4 regions of the Desulfocurvus sp. DL1XJH-121 genome follow, and region 1 is predicted to be linked to each of the others. Evidence: predicted binding sites of a transcription regulator. Region 1 holds the regulator's gene; each other region holds the start of a gene.

Region 1 (3,935 bases):
GGGCAGAAAGCGCAGGTCGAAGAGCATGTCCGCGTCCGTGGGCACACCGTGCTTGAACCCGAAGGACAGGACGTAGACCCGCAGGCCCCAGCGCTTCTCCTTGAGGAAATTCCACTTCTCCTGCAGGAAGCGGCGCAGGTCGTGGATGGAATAGCCGGAGGTGTCCACCACCAGCTCGGCGCGCTCGCGCACTCTCCAGAGCAGCTTGCGCTCCTCCTCCACGGCGCGCTCCAGGCCGTAGGCGCCCTCCAGGGGATGGGGCCGCCTGGTGGCCGCATAGCGCCGCAGCAGCACGGGGGCGCTGCATTCCACGAACACCACGCGGGGCGTGACGCCCATCTCCCGCAGCCGGGAGAGCATGGCCTCCCACTGGGCCTTGAAATTCTCGACCCGCACGTCCAGGCCCAGGGTCAGGCCCCGGTGGGACATGTGCGGCTCGCGGACGAACAGGCCGACCATCTCGGGGATGACCGTGGGCGGCAGGCCGTCCACGGTGAGGAAGCCCAGGTCCTCGAAGACCTTGAGGGCCGTGGACTTTCCCGCGCCGGAAAGCCCGGTGAGGATGATGACGGGAAACGTCGATGCTTCCGCCGCCTGCGCTCCCCGTTCGTCCATGCCCCTAGGCCCCCTTCACCAGACGCCAGAGATCCTCGGCGTCGTCCGCCACGAGGAAGGCCTTGCGGAACTGGTCGTCCTTGAGCAGGCGCGAGATGTGGGCCAGAACCCGCAGATGCATCCCGGCCACCTGCTCCGGCGCGAGCACCAGGAAGAAGATGCGGCAGGGTTTGTGGTCCAGGGCCTCGAATTCCACGCCCTCCTCGCTGCGTCCCACGGCCACCAGGATGTTCTCGATGTTCTCGAGCTTCCCGTGGGGGATGGCGATACCGTCCCCGATGCCCGTGGTGCCGAGCTTCTCGCGCTCCTGCAACACAGCCAGGGCGGCCTTCTGGTCCAGGCCCTGCTCCCGCTGCGCCACCGCAGCCACAAGCTCGGCCAGGACCTCAGTCTTGGTCCTGGCCGAGAGTGTGGGCAATACCAAATCCTTATCCAGCAAATCTCCAAGCTTCATTCGCTACATCCCAGGGTCGATGAGACCGTAATCGCCGCTCTTGCGGTTGTAGATGACGTTGACGCGATCGGTCTCCGCGTTGAGGAAAACAAGAAACTCATAGCCCTTGGACTCCAGCTGCATGGCGGCCTCGTCCACGTTCATGGGCTTGGGCTCGTAGGAGTCGGTGGCCTGGATGGCGGGCACGCGCTCGCCCTCTCCGGAATCGGAGAAGCTGATCACGTCCATGCGCACGGATCCGCGCTTGCGCCTGATGTCCTTGGCCTTTTCCCGTGCCTTGCGCACCTGGGCGTCCAGCTTGTCCAGCACCAGGTCCACGGTGGAATACATATCCTCGGACTCTTCGTTGGCGGACAGGTTCAAATCGTCTCCCGTGAAAACCACATCGGCCTTTTGCCGGAACTTGTCCACGGACAGATTGACCAGAAGGGAGGCGTTTTCCGTCCTTGCGTACTTGAAGAGCTTCTCGAAACGATTCTTGGCGTACTTCTTCAGATGGTCGGAGGGTTCGAAATTCTTGAAGTTGAAATTGATCTGCATGGGCGTCCTCCTAACTTGAGGTGAAGAACACCGGGGATTCCCGGTCATCTTCAGTGTAGGACGAAACCAAACCAAAATAAAGGGACCAGGAGGCGGGCAGATCAAAAAATCTGTTTGCGCTTGGAGGACGAAAGAATACCCAGTGCGCTGCGGTACTTGGCCACGGTGCGCCGGGCGATGTTGATCTGCAGGTCGTCCTTGAGCATGTCCGCCAGCTTTTCGTCGGACAGGGGCCTGCGCGGGTCCTCCTTGTCGATGAAATCCTTGATCATGGCCTTCACGGACTCGCTGCCAACTTGGCTGCCGTCGTCCAGGTCCAGGGCGCTGTTGAAGAAGAACTTCAGCTCGAACACGCCGTGGGGCGTGGACACGTACTTGCTGGTGGTGATGCGGCTGATGGTGGACTCGTGCATCTCGATGTCGTCGGCCACGTCCTTGAGGATCAGAGGCCTGAGCTTGCGGACACCGTGGCGGAAGAACTCGCCCTGGAAGCGCACGATGCTCTCCATGACCTTGTACAGGGTGCGCTGGCGCTGGTAGAGGCTCTTCATCAGCCAGACCGCCGAGCGCATGCGGTCCTGCATGTACTCCTTCTCGTTGGAGCTGCGGGTCTTGACCGCGTCCACGTAGTAGGGGCTGATCTGCAGCCGGGGCATGCCGTCCTCGTTGAGCACGATGACGAACTCGCCGTCGTACTCGTACACGAACACGTCGGGGGAGACGTACTGCGGCTCGCTGCCAGCGAAGGAAGACCCGGGCATGGGGGCCAGGCTCTTGATGACGTCCAGGTACGCCTTGAGCTCGTCCATGGAAAGCTTGAACTTGCGCGCGATGGGCTTGTAGCGGCGCTTCTCCAGGTCCTCCAGGTGGTCGGAGACCAGGGAGACGAGAATGGGGTCGTCCAGGCCCAGGGCGTCCATCTGCACCAGCAGGCATTCGCGCGGGGAGCGCGAGGCCACGCCCAGGGGGTCGAAACGCTGCATGCGCAGGATAACGGATTCCACCACCTGGGGGGAGACCCCGCAAAATTCGGCCAGTTCGTCGGTTTCGGCGCGCAGGTAGCCCAGGCCGTCGAGGTTGCCGATGACGACCTCGCCCACGGCGGCTTCCTCGGGGGTGAAGTCGGAGAGCCTGAGCTGCCAGTCCAGATGGCTTTCCAGGGACGGCTTGGAGGACAGGCGCGCCTCAAAGGACATGCCCTCCTCCGGCGTCTCGTACTCCCGCATCTGGACCTGTTTGGCCGTGGAGGAGAACTCGCCGAGGTAGCTTTCCCACTCGGCGCTCTTGATGAGCTCCTGCTCCACGTTCACGGGCTCGGAATCCCCGCGGGTCTCGGACGGCGTCTCGGCGCGGTCCTGGACGGCCTCGCGGGCCTCCTCGGACATCTCCTCGGGCTTTTCCTCCAGCAGGGGGTTCTCCAGCAGCTCCTGCTGGACCATGTCCACCAGTTCCAGGCGCGAGAGCTGCAGCAGCTTGATGGCCTGCTGCAGCTGGGGGGTCATGACCAGCTGCTGAGAAAGCTTGAGTTGCTGTCTGAGTTCAAGTCCCATATCGAGGAGTACGCCTTCCCTATGCGGAGTATGCCCGCGGTTCACTCAAAGGCGCCCGGGAAACCCCCCGGGCTGCCGCGCCGTGAGCCGAATGTGAAATACCGAACGCTCCAGACCCGGACGCAGGGTGACCATGCCATAGTCCGTCGAACCTTGCAACACCGATGGCAAGGTTTTTGAATGTAAATTTAGAAATGTGAAAACAAGATCTTAGAGACTGAAGCCTTCGCCGAGATAGACTTTTCTCGCCTTCGGGTCTTCGATAATTTGCGCAGGGGTGCCGGCCAGAATAATCCGGCCTTCGTACACGAGATAGGCCCTGTCACAGATGCGCAGGGTCTCGCGCACGTTGTGGTCGGAGATAAGAACGCCAATACCCTTCTCCTTCAATCCCCGCACGATGCCCTGGATGTCGTCCACGGCGATGGGGTCGATGCCGGCGAAGGGCTCGTCCAGAAGCATGAATTTGGGGTCCAGGATCAGGGCCCGGGCGATCTCCAGCCTGCGCCGCTCGCCACCGGAGAGGTGCATGGCCTTCTGGTCCGCCAGACGGGTGATGCCCAACTCCCTGAGCAGGGAGTCGGCCTTGGCCTTCTGCTCCGCCGGGGTGAGGCGCGTGTGCTCCAGGATGATCTCCAGGTTCTGGCGCACGGAGAGCTTGCTGAACACCGAACTCTCCTGAGGCAGGTAGGACAGGCCCAGGCGCGCCCGGTCGTGCAGGGGCAGGCCCGCCAGTTCGTGGTCGTCCAGGCGCACGTGCCCGCCGTTGGGTTTGA
Region 2 (3,935 bases), on a different contig from region 1:
GAGCTGGGGCTGGCCCATTGCGCGGTCCTGGAACCCACGGACCCGGGCGACCCGGGCGCGGGCTTCGGCCTGGCCGGGGCTCTGCCCGAGGCCATGCCCTGGAAAGACTTTGCCGTGCGCCTCGGCCAGGCCGTGGAGCGCGATTTTTGGACCCTGTCGGGCGAGACCCCGCAGACCGTCGGCCGCGTGGCCTATTGCACGGGCTCGGGATCCTCGCTCATGGACGCGGCCGCCCTCGCGGGGGCGGACGTCTTCGTCACCGGAGACATGAAATACCACCAGGCCCTGGAATCCCCGCAGTTCACCGTGGACGTGGGGCATTTCTCCCTGGAGGAACGCATGACCCGGGAGTTGGCGGATCTCGTGGCGGACCAACTGGGCAAGGAAGGCGTGAAGGTGCGCTTCTTCCCCGGCCTGGAGCCCTTCACGGTCCACCGGCCCGTTAAAATTTGACCCGTCGCCCCCGCGGGGGCGCGCCGAACCCCCCGCCCGCATTCGGGCGAACCAAGGGAGGAAACCCCGTTGAGCATGTATCTCGAACAAATCGAACAACTCGTGGTCCTGCAGAAAGTGGACGACGAGATCGTCGGCCTGGAGGCCGAGCTGGAAAATCTGCCCAAGGAGCTGGCCGAGCTGGAAACCAAGAGCGAAAACTTCGCCAACCGGCTGGCCCAGTTCGACGAGAAGATCGATATCCTGAAGACCCAGCAAAGGCGCCTCGACTCCGAGATCGAGGACAACTCCTCCATGATCAAAAAGAGCAAGAACAAGCTCATGCTGGCGGGCAACACCCGCGAGTATCACGCCATGATGCGTGAGATGGACAACATGGAGAAGGTCAACCGCATGCGCGAGGAAGAGCGCGTGGCCCTGGCCGAGGAGCTGGAGCGCCAGACCGGCCTGCGCGCCGAGGTGTCCGCCGAGGCCGAGGAGCTCTCGGCCAAGTTGGAGGAATACCAGACCGGCATCAAGAAGCGCAGCGCCGCCGCCAAGAAGCGCCTGGCCACCCTGTCCAAGAAACGGGAGACCGCCTGCGCCGTGGTGCCCAAGCCCGTGCTCGGCCGCTACGAGTTCATCCGCTCGCGCATCTACCATCCGGTCATCGTGCCCGTGGTGGACGGCGTCTGCAGCGGCTGCAACATCCGCATCCCCCCGCAGATATTCATCGACCTGCAGAAGGGCGAGCAGATCATCAGCTGCCCCAACTGCCAGCGCCTGACCTACTGGTGCGAGCACTTCGAGGACAAGGAAGCCGCCCCCACCTCCCAGGCCGCCGCCAAGGAGGCCGCCGAGGCCAAGACCGATGCCCTGCTGGAGGCCGAAGCCGAAGCCCAGGCCGAGATCGAGGCCGACGAGGAATAGACTGGACTGCGGCCCCTCGAGGCCTTAGAGGATATTTGGGAGCCGGACAGGCCATCGCCGCGCCCCTTTTGGGGCGGGGAGGAAAGTCCGGGCTCCGCAGGGCGGGACGCTGGATAACGTCCAGGAGGGGCGACCCTCGGAAAGTGCCACAGAGAACAGACCGCCCGCCAGCTTGGCGGGTAAGGGTGAAACGGTGGGGTAAGAGCCCACCAGCGGCCATGGCGACATGGCCGGCTTGGTAAACCCCGTCCGGAGCAAGGCCAAATAGGAAGGCGATCGAGGCCGGCTCGGCCGATGCCTTCGGGTAGGCTGCTTGAGGCCGCGGGCAACCGCGGTCCTAGAGGAATGATGGCCGCCCCGCGCAAGCGGGGAACAAAACCCGGCTTATCGTCCGGCTCCCATTCATCAGCGACGGGCGCGCCGCGGGCATCCGCCCCGGCGCGCCCGACCTTTTCAGGGCTTGCGGGCCGTGCCCGGAAGCGGATACCATCGGCCGAAGACCTCATGGAGCGACAATGACCACCTGGGCCGTACTCCTGGCCGCCGGAAGCGGCACGCGCATGGCCGCCGCCGGGCTGCCGCGCAGCAAGCAATTCCTCATCTGGCGGGGCCTGCCCCTGTACTGGCAGGGCGCAAGCGTCCTGGCCCGCGTGGCGCGGATCTCCGGGCTGGTGCTGGTGTTTTCGCCCGACCAGTTCGAGACCGCGCGCGCCGAGGCCGAGGACCTGGCCAGGGACCATCCCCTGCGCCTGCCCTGGCGCTTCGCCGTGGGCGGGGAGCGCAGGCAGGACTCCGTGCTGAACGCCCTGGCCGCCCTGCCCGGCGACTGCGACCGGGTGCTGGTGCACGACGCGGCGCGGCCCTTCGCCTCCGCCGCCCTGGCCGCGCGCCTGTTGGACGCCCTGGACCTAGGCGCGCGGGCCGTGGTGCCCGCCGTGGCCGTGGCCGACACGGTGAAGCGCGTGGTCCCCGGCGGCGCGGGGGCCGAGGTGGTGGCCGAGACCCTGCCCCGGGTCGAACTGCGCGCCGTGCAGACGCCCCAGGCCTTCGACCTCGCGCTCCTCAGGCAGGCCCACGCCTTTTGCGGGGAGCGCGGCCTGGCCGTCACGGACGACGCCTCCATGATCGAGGCCATGGGCGCGGAGGTGGCCGTGGTCCCGGGCGAGGAGACCAACAAGAAGATCACCACACCGGAGGACCTGGCCATGCTGGCGAGCGACGAGCCCGCTCCCCTGCCCGTGACGGGCTGGGGCTACGACGTGCACAAGTACGGGCCGGGCAGGCCCATGGTGCTGGGCACCGTGCCCATCCCGGGCGGGCCCGAGGTCCAGGCCCACTCCGACGGCGACGTGCTGCTGCACGCCCTGGCCGACGCGCTGCTGGGCTGCCTGGGCCGGGGCGATATCGGCGAGCATTTCCCGGACACGGACCAGCGCTACAAGGGCATCCAGTCCTCGGTGCTGGTCAACGAGGTCCTGGCCATGGCCCGCGAGGACGGCCTGCGCCTGACCCACGCGGACCTGACCCTGGTCTGCCAGACCCCGCGCCTGTCCCCGTACAAGGAGCAGATCCGCGACGCCGTGGCCAGGCTCCTGGTCCTTGACAAGGGCCGCGTGAACGTCAAGGCCACCACCGAGGAGGGCCTGGGCTTCACGGGCAGCGGCCAGGGCATCAAGGCCGTGGCCTGCGTCACGGGCCTCGCGCGGGGCTGAACCCCGGCGGCGCGGGCCCTCGGGCTTTGACGGCCCCGGGCAATTGATGCATTATCCCTACCCCCGCGCCACGGACTGGAGCGCCCCGTGGATGCGACGATAAAGCTCAACGAACACAGTACCCTACAACTCAAGTCGGCCGAAGGGGCCGCCGGACACGGAGAGAACCGGATGCAGATCTACAACACCATGACCCGTCGCAAGGAAGAATTCATCCCCCAGGAGCCAGGACGCGTGCGCATGTACGTCTGCGGCATCACCGCCTACGACTACTGTCACATCGGCCACGCCCGCTCCGCGGTGGTCTTCGACGTGCTGGTGCGCTACCTGCGTTCCCTGGGCCTCGACGTGACGTTTGCCCGCAACTTCACCGACGTGGACGACAAGATCATCAACCGCGCCAACGAAAACGGCGAGGACCCCAGAGAACTGGCCGAGCGCTTCATCCAGGCCTTCTACGAGGACATGGACCGCCTGAACATCGTGCGCGCGGACATCGAGCCCAAGTGCACCGAGCACATCCCCGAGATGCTGACCCTGACCCAGGAGCTCATCGACAAGGGCCACGCCTACGCCACGGACTCCGGCGACGTGTACTTCCGCGTGCGCTCGTTCAAGGACTACGCCAAGCTCTCGGGCCGCGACATCGACGAGATGCGCTCGGGCGCGCGCGTGGCCCCGGGCGAGGAAAAGGAGGACCCGCTGGACTTCGCCCTCTGGAAGGCCTCCAAGCCCGGTGAGCCCACCTGGGACAGCCCCTGGGGCCCCGGCCGCCCGGGCTGGCACCTGGAGTGCTCGGCCATGAGCGACAAGCACCTGGCCCTGCCCCTGGACATCCACGGCGGCGGCCAGGACCTGGTC
Region 3 (3,935 bases), on a different contig from region 1:
GAATCCGCAGCCGATGGGGCCGTGGGTGATGTTCACGATGTCGCGCGTGGGACCGAGGATAACGCCCTTGCAGCCCGCGTAGGTGCAGCCGCGCATGGTGATGATGCCCGGAATGGTGCGCACGTTGGCCGCGATTTCCGGGGTCTCGTTTTCCAAGGCCTCGTTGACGAGTATCTGTTTGGCCCGCTTGCGCGCCACCTTGGGGGGATACTTCTTGAGCATCTCCTCCTTGACGTCGGTGGGCGTCCAGTTCACGAGCTTCTTCTTGGCGGTCGCCATATCTGGTCTCCTGAGGAAAAGTTAAACGATAGAGGCCGCTCCGGTTTCTCCGGTGCGCACGCGAACGGCGTCCTTCACCGGCACGACGAAGATCTTGCCGTCGCCGGGCCTGCCGGTCTTGTTGGCCTCGATGAGGGCCTGGACCACGTCCTTGACGTCGGAGTCCGGCGCCACCACGGAGACGATGCGCTTGGAGTAGAGCTTGCCGCGCTCGCCCAGCAGCGCCACGGCCTCCTCGTGACCCGCGCCCGCGCCCTCCAGGACCTTGCTGTCCACAAGGCCCTTGCCGCGCCCCTGGGCCTCGCTGGCGAAGAACGCGTCCACGCCGGCTTCGGTCAGGGCCGCCTTGGTGCGGTTCATCATGTTCATGCGCACGACTGCGATGACTTCCTTCATGCCGGGGCTCCTTCCTCGGCCACGGCCGTGTCGCACACGCCGGAGCTGATGGTGTAGACGTCCTCGACCTCGGTGACGAAGATCTTGCCGTCGCCGAAAGCGCCCTTCTTGCCCGAGCGGGCGGCCTGCATGACGGTCTCGATGACGAAGTCCTTGTCCTCGGCCTTGACCACGCTCATGAGCATGGTCTTGGGAATCTCGTCATAGGTGATCTCGCCGATCTTGATGCCGCGCTGCTTGCCGCGTCCGGCCACGGAATACTTGGTGACGGCCGGGAACCCCGCATCCATGAGCGCCGCGAGGACGTCGTCCGCCTTTTCGGGCCTGACAATGGCTCTGACCATGATCATCATAGTATTTTCTCCTGTGATTTATCTGAGTTGAACGCCGAGTTAGGCGGCCATCAGGCCGTAGTCCATGAGCAGCTGCTCCAGGTCCTCGATCTCCAGCGGGGTGGGGACGACGAACAACGTGTTCTCGTCGATGGCCTTGGCCAGGGCGCGGTAGTGGTCGGCCTGACCCACGGTGGGATCCCATTCGATGACGGTCTTGCGGTTGATTTCGGCGCGCTGCACGTCGTTGTCGCGGGGCACGAAGTAGATCATCTGGGTGCCGAGCTTCTTGGCCAGCTCCTGGATCATCTCCTTCTCGTTATCCACGTTTCGGGAGTTGCAGATCAGGCCGCCCAGGCGCACGGAGCCGGACTGGGCGTACTTCATGATGCCCTTGCAGATGTTGTTGGCCGCGTACATGGCCATCATCTCGCCGGAACAGACGATGTAGATCTCCTCGGCCTTGCCGTCGCGGATGGGCATGGCGAAACCGCCGCAGACCACGTCGCCGAGGACGTCGTAGAAGGCGTAGTCCAGGCCCTCGCTCTCCTCGTAGGCACCCAGGGACTCGAGCATGTTGATGGAGGTGATGATGCCTCGGCCGGCGCAGCCCACGCCGGGTTCGGGGCCGCCGGATTCCACGCACCAGGTGTCGCCGAAGCCGGGCTTGCGAATGTCTTCCAGCTCCACGTCCTCGCCCTCGTCGCGCAGGGTGTCGAGCACGGACTTCTGGGCCAGGCCGCCGAGCATCAGGCGGGTGGAGTCGGCCTTGGGGTCGCAGCCCACGATCATGACCTTGCGGCCCATGGTGGCCAGGCCGGCCACGGTGTTCTGGGTAGTGGTGGATTTACCGATGCCGCCCTTTCCGTAAATGGCGATCTTGCGCATTGCTTTGTCCTCCGTTTTGTTGATGGGGGGGTGCCCGTCAGTGTTTGTGCGGACAAGGCAACGTGCGTGCCAAACTGAAAAGCCATAGATAACCACTTGGTTTTGCAAGGCTATTTAAGGAAACTCGCACCAGGGTAAAGAATACAAACCTACACAGCCGGATGGACAAAAATGTCCTGGCCGACAAAAAATGTAGGCTTTCGTCGTGGGTGCGAAATCTGTCGATTTTTCCTTATCCAGCTGTAATTATTGATTTGTAATCTATGGCATAGGATATGCTCATAAGAGGGCGTCACACATGAACGCTCATCCCCAAGGAGACACGCATGCTCATCGACACCACCCTGCGCGAGGGCGCACAGACATACGGAGTGGACTTCAGCAACGCCGACCGCCGCGAACTGGTCCGGGCGCTGGCCTCGGCCAGGGTCGAGGAGATCGAGGCCGGATGGGCCGGGCAGGAGGGCCTTGAGGATCTGGTGGGCTGGGCCAAGGGCCTGGTGGGCGAGTCGGCCCTGTCCATCTGGGCGCGGCTCAAGGCCGAGGACATCGATTTCGCCGCGCGCACCGGCGCGGACCGCCTGAGCATGGGCGTGCCCATTTCCGACGCGCATCTGGGCACCAGGCTGGGCACCACCCGCCAGCGGGTGCTGGACAAGCTGCGCGAGCTGATCCCCCTGGCCCGCAACCGGGGCTTCAAGTACGTGTCCATCGGTCTGGAGGACGCCTCGCGCGCGGACTTCGACTACATGCTGGCCGTGGCCAGGCGCGCGGGCGAGCTGGGGGCGGAGCGCATCCGCATCGCGGACACCGTGGGCATGTACACGCCCATGGCCCTGCGCGAGGTCATCGCCGCCCTGCGCGAGGTGTACCACGGGGATATCGCGGTGCACTGCCACGACGATTTCGGCATGGCCACGGCCAACGCGGTCACGGCCCTGGAGTCCGGCGCGGACTACGCCGACGTGACCGTGCTGGGCATCGGCGAGCGCACGGGCATCTCCAGGCTGGAGGAAGTGGCCTCGTTCATGACCCTCAGCCGGGACGTGCAGTGCTACGACCTGGAGGCCGTGCGCGGTGCGTGCACCCTGGTGGAGGCGGCGGCGGACATCGCGGTGCCGCGCAACAAGCCCATCTGCGGGCGCGACATTTTCGCCTGCGAATCGGGGCTGCACGTGGACGGTCTGGTCAAGGCCCCGGCCCTGTACGAGCCCTTCCCGCCCGAGGCCGTGGGCGCGTCCCCCGAGGCCCGGCGCTTCGGCTTCGGCGCCAAGAGCGGCCGGGCCGCGGTGAGCGCCGCCCTGGGCCTGTTGGGCACGGCGGGCAACCCCGGGAACATCGCCGCGCTGACCAAGGCCGTGCAGCAGGCCTCCCAGGCCATGGAGCGCCCGCTCATGGCCCACGAGGTGGCCGAACTCGCGGCGCACACGTCCCGGACGCACTGACGACAAAAGCCCCGGCCGTTCGGTCGGGGCTTGTTCTCATCCGTTAGGGGCCGGGTCAGGACCGGCCGCGGGCCTCGGTTTCGACTTGGGGTGCCTGGTCCCTTGGCGGGGCGGCCTGTACGATCTCCTCGCACACGTACCTGCCGATGTCGCATTTGAACCGGTACTTGTCCCCCCTGAACAGGGCCCGCGAGAACTCCACAGGCTGCCCGTCCTCCTTGAAGACCACGCCCTCGGCCCAGAGGCAGGGGCAGTCCTGGTCTATCTTCAGCCGTTTCCTTTCCTGCACGGAGGGAATGATCGCCCCGATCTCCGTGCGCGAGGACTTCAGGCTCATGCCATAGTCCCTGCTCAATATCCTGTAGAGCATGGTCTCCAGAGGCCGCGTGAGCAGGTCGGGAAACAGGGCCGAAGGCAGGTAGCTCTGTTCCAGGACCAGGGGCACGCCGCTGGCGAGCATCAGGCGCTGCAGATAGACCACGTCGGTTCCCGGAGCCAGGCACAGCAGGGACGCCACGCGGTCGTCCGCCGGAACGATCACGGCTTCCAGGGTCTTGTAGCACGGCTTGAGACCGGCCTTCACGATGTCGTCGTG
Region 4 (3,935 bases), on a different contig from region 1:
GCGGTGACCGAGGTCTTGCCCGTGCCGCCCTTGCCGCTGATGACGACTATTTCCTTCATTTCGCCGCCTCCCGCGCCAGGGTCCGCACCGCGTCCCAGATCCGGGCGTAGTGTTCGCCGAATCCGGGCAGGGCCTCGATGTGCAATTCGCCCCGGGAGTAGGCCTGGGCCGCCTCAAGGCTGTGGGGGATGGTCCCCAGGAGCGGGATGCCCTCGCGCTCCAGGTATTCGGCCACGCGCCCGTCGCCCATGCCGTCGCGGTTGATGACCACGCCGAATGGGATGGCGAGCTGGCGCAGGGTCTGCACGGCCAGGTCCAGGTCGTGCAGGCCGAAGGGCGTGGGCTCCGTGACCAGGATGGCGAGATCCGCTCCGTCCAGGGCCTTGATCACCGGGCAGGACGTGCCCGGCGGGCAGTCGATGAGCTCCACAGCGGCCCCGGGCAGGCGCTTCTTGACCTCCTCGATGAGGGGCGGGGCCATGGCCTCGCCGATGCGCAGCAGGCCGTCGGCGAAGGACATGCCCCGGGCCGTCCCGGTGCGCACCTCGCCGATGTCGCGTCGGCCCTCGCTGATGGCGTCCTCGGGGCAGGCCAGGGAGCACAGGCCGCAGCCGTGGCACAGCTCCGGAAAGACCATGACCTCCCCGGCCATGAGGATCAGGGCCTTGAAGCGGCATTCGCGCACGCACACGCCGCAGGCGTCGCCCGTGCAGGCCGCCTCGTCCACAATGGGCACGGGCACGCCCGCGCTCTCGGTCGCGGCGATGTCGGGCGGCAGGAACAGGTGCAGGTTGGGCTCCTCCACGTCGCAGTCCGCGACGGCGACGCTCTGGCCCAGGCCCGCGATATGAGCGGCAAGGTTCGCGGCCACGGTGGTCTTGCCCGTGCCGCCCTTGCCGCTGGCAATGGCGATTCTCATGTCGATCCCTTGTTTGGGTGTTCGCGCTCGGCTTACCAGTGGCCGTCCTTGTCCGGCCCCTGGGCCTGGGAAAGGGTCCCGGCCTTGTAGGCCGCCAGGGCCTCGGCCACGGTGCCCGAGTCGCAGAAGTAGATGGCGATGCCGCCCTTGTTCAGGGCCAGGTAGGCCTTGGGGCCCACGTGGCCGGTGACCACGGCCTTGGCGCCCGTGGCGGCCACGTTCTGGGCGGCCTGGATGCCCGCGCCCTGGGCCAGCTGCATGTTCTGGTCGTTGTCCGCATAGCCGGTCTCCCCGGTCTCGGTGTCCACCAGGACGAAGCCGGCGGCCCTGCCGAACCGGGAATCCAGGGCGCTGTCGAGGCCCTGGCCCTGGCTGGTGATGGCGATTTTCATGACTTGGTCTCCCATTTTCGGCCCCCGGGGCGCTGTCCGGCCCCTCGGGCGCATGATTGGTTGCGGTTGCGCATGCCGCCGCAGCCCCGGCCCAGGCCGGGCTGGTCGCAGCGCGGGCCGCCGCATCCGGGCATGGACAGGGCCTCCAGGCCGCCCGCGTTCCAGGCGGCCAGGACCTCGTCCACGTCGCCGCTGACCCAGGGCCGGACGCGCACGCCCGTGATCTCCAGGTGGCGGCGGCAGCAGCCGGTGATGCCGCCGCACACGAACTCCCGCACCCCGCAGGCGGCCATGGCCCGGGCCAAAGAGGCCGGGTCGCGGTCCGGGGGCGCGATGCCGCCCTCGGGCTCGGCGTGGCCGTCCTGTACGCGGTACAGGCGGTACTGGTCGGCGTTCTCGGCCAGGGATGCCAGGCGGTCGCCATAGCAGGCCAGGCACAGCAGCATGCGTCAGTCTCCTTGTTCTTGGCCCGGGGCAGGGGTGCGCCCGGGCAGGGAGAGGCTAAGCATAAGCGGTGCCAGAAAAGAAACCGTTTTATTGCAGCAAGATAGAATATGAGGGTTGAACTAGGTGGACGCGAAACGCGCCCATTCAAAGAGGCGGCAGGCTTATTTCAGGCCCAACTTTTCACAGCGCGCCAGGGTCCGGCGCAGGGTGTCCTTGGAGATTTCCAGCTCGCGGCAGGCGGCCATGCGGCGGCCGCCGTTGCGCTGGATGGCCGCCAGCACCGCGCGGCACTTGGCCTCCTCCAGGGTCATGGGCTCGGAGCAGGGCCTGTCCAGGTCCATGGAGCGCCCGGCGGGCTGCATCTGCTCGGGCAGGTGCTCCACCTGGATGAACCCCGAGGGGCAGAGGATGGCCGCGAACTCCAGGATGTTCTCCAGTTCGCGCACGTTGCCCGGGAAGGAATGGCGCATGAACAGGGCCATGACGTCCTCGGACACGCCCTCGATGTCCTTGCCCTGCACCGCGTTCAGGCGGCGGATCACGTGGTTCACCAACAGCGGGACGTCCTCGCGGCGTTCGGCCAGGGACGGCAGGCGCAGCTGCACCACGTTCAGGCGGTAGTAGAGGTCCTGGCGGAAGCGGCCTTCGGCCACCAGGGCCTGGAGGTCGTGGTTGGTGGCCGCTACCACGCGCGCGTCCGTGGTTTCGCTGCGCACCGCGCCCAGGGGCTCGTAGCTCTTGTCCTGCAGCACTCTGAGCAGCTTGACCTGCAGGGGCATGGGCATGTCCCCGATCTCGTCCAAGAAGATGGTCCCGCCCTTGGCCTGCTGGAAGCGGCCGGGCTTGTCGCGCTTGGCGTCGGTGAAGGCCCCGGCCTTGTAGCCGAAGAGCTCGCTCTCCAGCAGCGTTTCGGGCAGGGCCCCGCAGTTCACGGCCACGAAGGGGGCCGAGGCGCGGTCCGAAAGGTTGTGCAGGGCCCGGGCGAAGAGTTCCTTGCCCGTGCCCGAGTCGCCCAGGATCAGGGCCGTGGCGTCGGAGCGCGCCACCTGGGGCAGGATGGCGAAGATTTTCTCCAGGGCCGGGCTCTTGCCCACGATGTCCTCGAAGGTGTGGGAGCGCTCCACCTCGCGGCGCAGGCGGTGGATATCCGAGAGGTCGCGGAAGGACTCCACCCCGCCGATGAGCTTGCCCGCCTCGTCGTGCAGGGGCGCGGCCGAGATGGACACGGGCACCTTCTCCCCGTCGGTGCGCACGATGAAGATGGACTTGCCGCTCACGGCCGGGGCCCCGCCCACGCAGGCCTTCAGCGCGCACTGGCCGTCGCAGAGGCTGGAGTGGAACACGTCCCAGCACTTGCTGCCCAGGGCCTCGGACGCGGGCACGCCCGTGATGTGGCTGGCCGCCTCGTTGAAGGAGGTGATGTTCCAGTCCAGGTCCACCGTGAACACGCCGTCCGCGATGCCGGCCAGGATGGTCTCACAGGGGAGTTGCTTGGGAATCGCCATATCGCGCCCTCAGGCTGCCCATAAACGCACGATTGCTGCGTTGCTGCGGAAAATCCAAACCCTCGCGTATGTTGAATACGCGTCGGTCTTGGATTTCCCTTGCGCCTTGCACTCGTACATTTCTGAACAGCCTGAACTAAGGAATTTTATTGATTAGTCCTACAGGCCCTTCTTCTCCTTCACCTCGGTCCGCAGCCAGTCGTACCAGCCGTCCAGGCCTTCGCCCGTGCGGCAGGAGATGGGGAAGATGGCGATGCCCTTGTTCAGGGCCGTGGCGAAGCGCTTGGCGCGCTCCATGTCGAAGTCCACGTAGGGCAGAAGGTCCACCTTGTTCAGCAGCATCACCGCGGACTCGGAGAACAGCAGGGGGTATTTCTCGGGCTTGTCGTCGCCCTCGGGCACGGACAAGAGGGAGATCTTGTGGTCCTCGCCGACCTCGAATTCTGCCGGGCAGACCAGGTTGCCCACGTTCTCCACGAACAGGATGTCCAGGCCCTTCATGTCGATGGAGCCCAGGGCCTCCAGGACCATGGAGCTGTCCAGGTGGCAGGCGCCGTCGGTGTTGATCTGCACGGCCTGGGCCCCGGTGGCGGCCACGCGGCGGGCGTCGTTGTCCGTCAAGATGTCGCCTTCGATGACGGCCATCTTGAATTCGCCGGAGAGGTCCGTGAG

Evidence for each region. The regulator sigma-54, encoded in region 1, starts transcription at its own class of promoters, with help from an activator protein. The targets are predictions, from matches to a motif close to CTGGCACGGNNNNTGCTT.
Region 2: a site for sigma-54 is predicted at 1,645-1,662, ahead of ispD (2-C-methyl-D-erythritol 4-phosphate cytidylyltransferase). Genes of this name have one in related genera too.
Region 3: a site for sigma-54 is predicted at 1,951-1,968, ahead of nifH (nitrogenase iron protein). Genes of this name have one in related genera too.
Region 4: a site for sigma-54 is predicted at 1,815-1,832, ahead of ACYYG1_RS15110 (NifB/NifX family molybdenum-iron cluster-binding protein). Genes of this name have one in related genera too.

The regions. Positions count from the first base shown of each region.
Region 1 covers NZ_JBTVWW010000007.1:28,074-32,008, reverse strand. Annotated here, with positions in the region: gene rapZ (RNase adapter RapZ) at 1-615, opposite strand, end outside; gene ACYYG1_RS06560 (PTS sugar transporter subunit IIA) at 620-1,069, opposite strand; gene hpf (ribosome hibernation-promoting factor, HPF/YfiA family) at 1,073-1,609, opposite strand; gene rpoN (RNA polymerase factor sigma-54) at 1,711-3,159, opposite strand; gene lptB (LPS export ABC transporter ATP-binding protein) at 3,370-3,935, opposite strand, start outside.
Region 2 covers NZ_JBTVWW010000006.1:16,885-20,819, reverse strand. Annotated here, with positions in the region: gene ACYYG1_RS05765 (Nif3-like dinuclear metal center hexameric protein) at 1-453, shown strand, start outside; gene ACYYG1_RS05760 (zinc ribbon domain-containing protein) at 529-1,362, shown strand; RNA gene rnpB (RNase P RNA component class A) at 1,401-1,765, shown strand; gene ispD (2-C-methyl-D-erythritol 4-phosphate cytidylyltransferase) at 1,878-3,074, shown strand; gene cysS (cysteine--tRNA ligase) at 3,246-3,935, shown strand, end outside.
Region 3 covers NZ_JBTVWW010000002.1:90,427-94,361, forward strand. Annotated here, with positions in the region: gene nifD (nitrogenase molybdenum-iron protein alpha chain) at 1-279, opposite strand, end outside; gene ACYYG1_RS01900 (P-II family nitrogen regulator) at 301-675, opposite strand; gene ACYYG1_RS01905 (P-II family nitrogen regulator) at 672-1,028, opposite strand; gene nifH (nitrogenase iron protein) at 1,068-1,895, opposite strand; gene ACYYG1_RS01915 (LeuA family protein) at 2,222-3,340, shown strand; gene ACYYG1_RS01920 (GntR family transcriptional regulator) at 3,396-3,935, opposite strand, start outside.
Region 4 covers NZ_JBTVWW010000026.1:33,265-37,199, forward strand. Annotated here, with positions in the region: gene ACYYG1_RS15095 (ATP-binding protein) at 1-59, opposite strand, end outside; gene ACYYG1_RS15100 (ATP-binding protein) at 56-919, opposite strand; gene ACYYG1_RS15105 (NifB/NifX family molybdenum-iron cluster-binding protein) at 952-1,311, opposite strand; gene ACYYG1_RS15110 (NifB/NifX family molybdenum-iron cluster-binding protein) at 1,308-1,757, opposite strand; gene ACYYG1_RS15115 (sigma-54 interaction domain-containing protein) at 1,920-3,263, opposite strand; gene hypB (hydrogenase nickel incorporation protein HypB) at 3,423-3,935, opposite strand, start outside.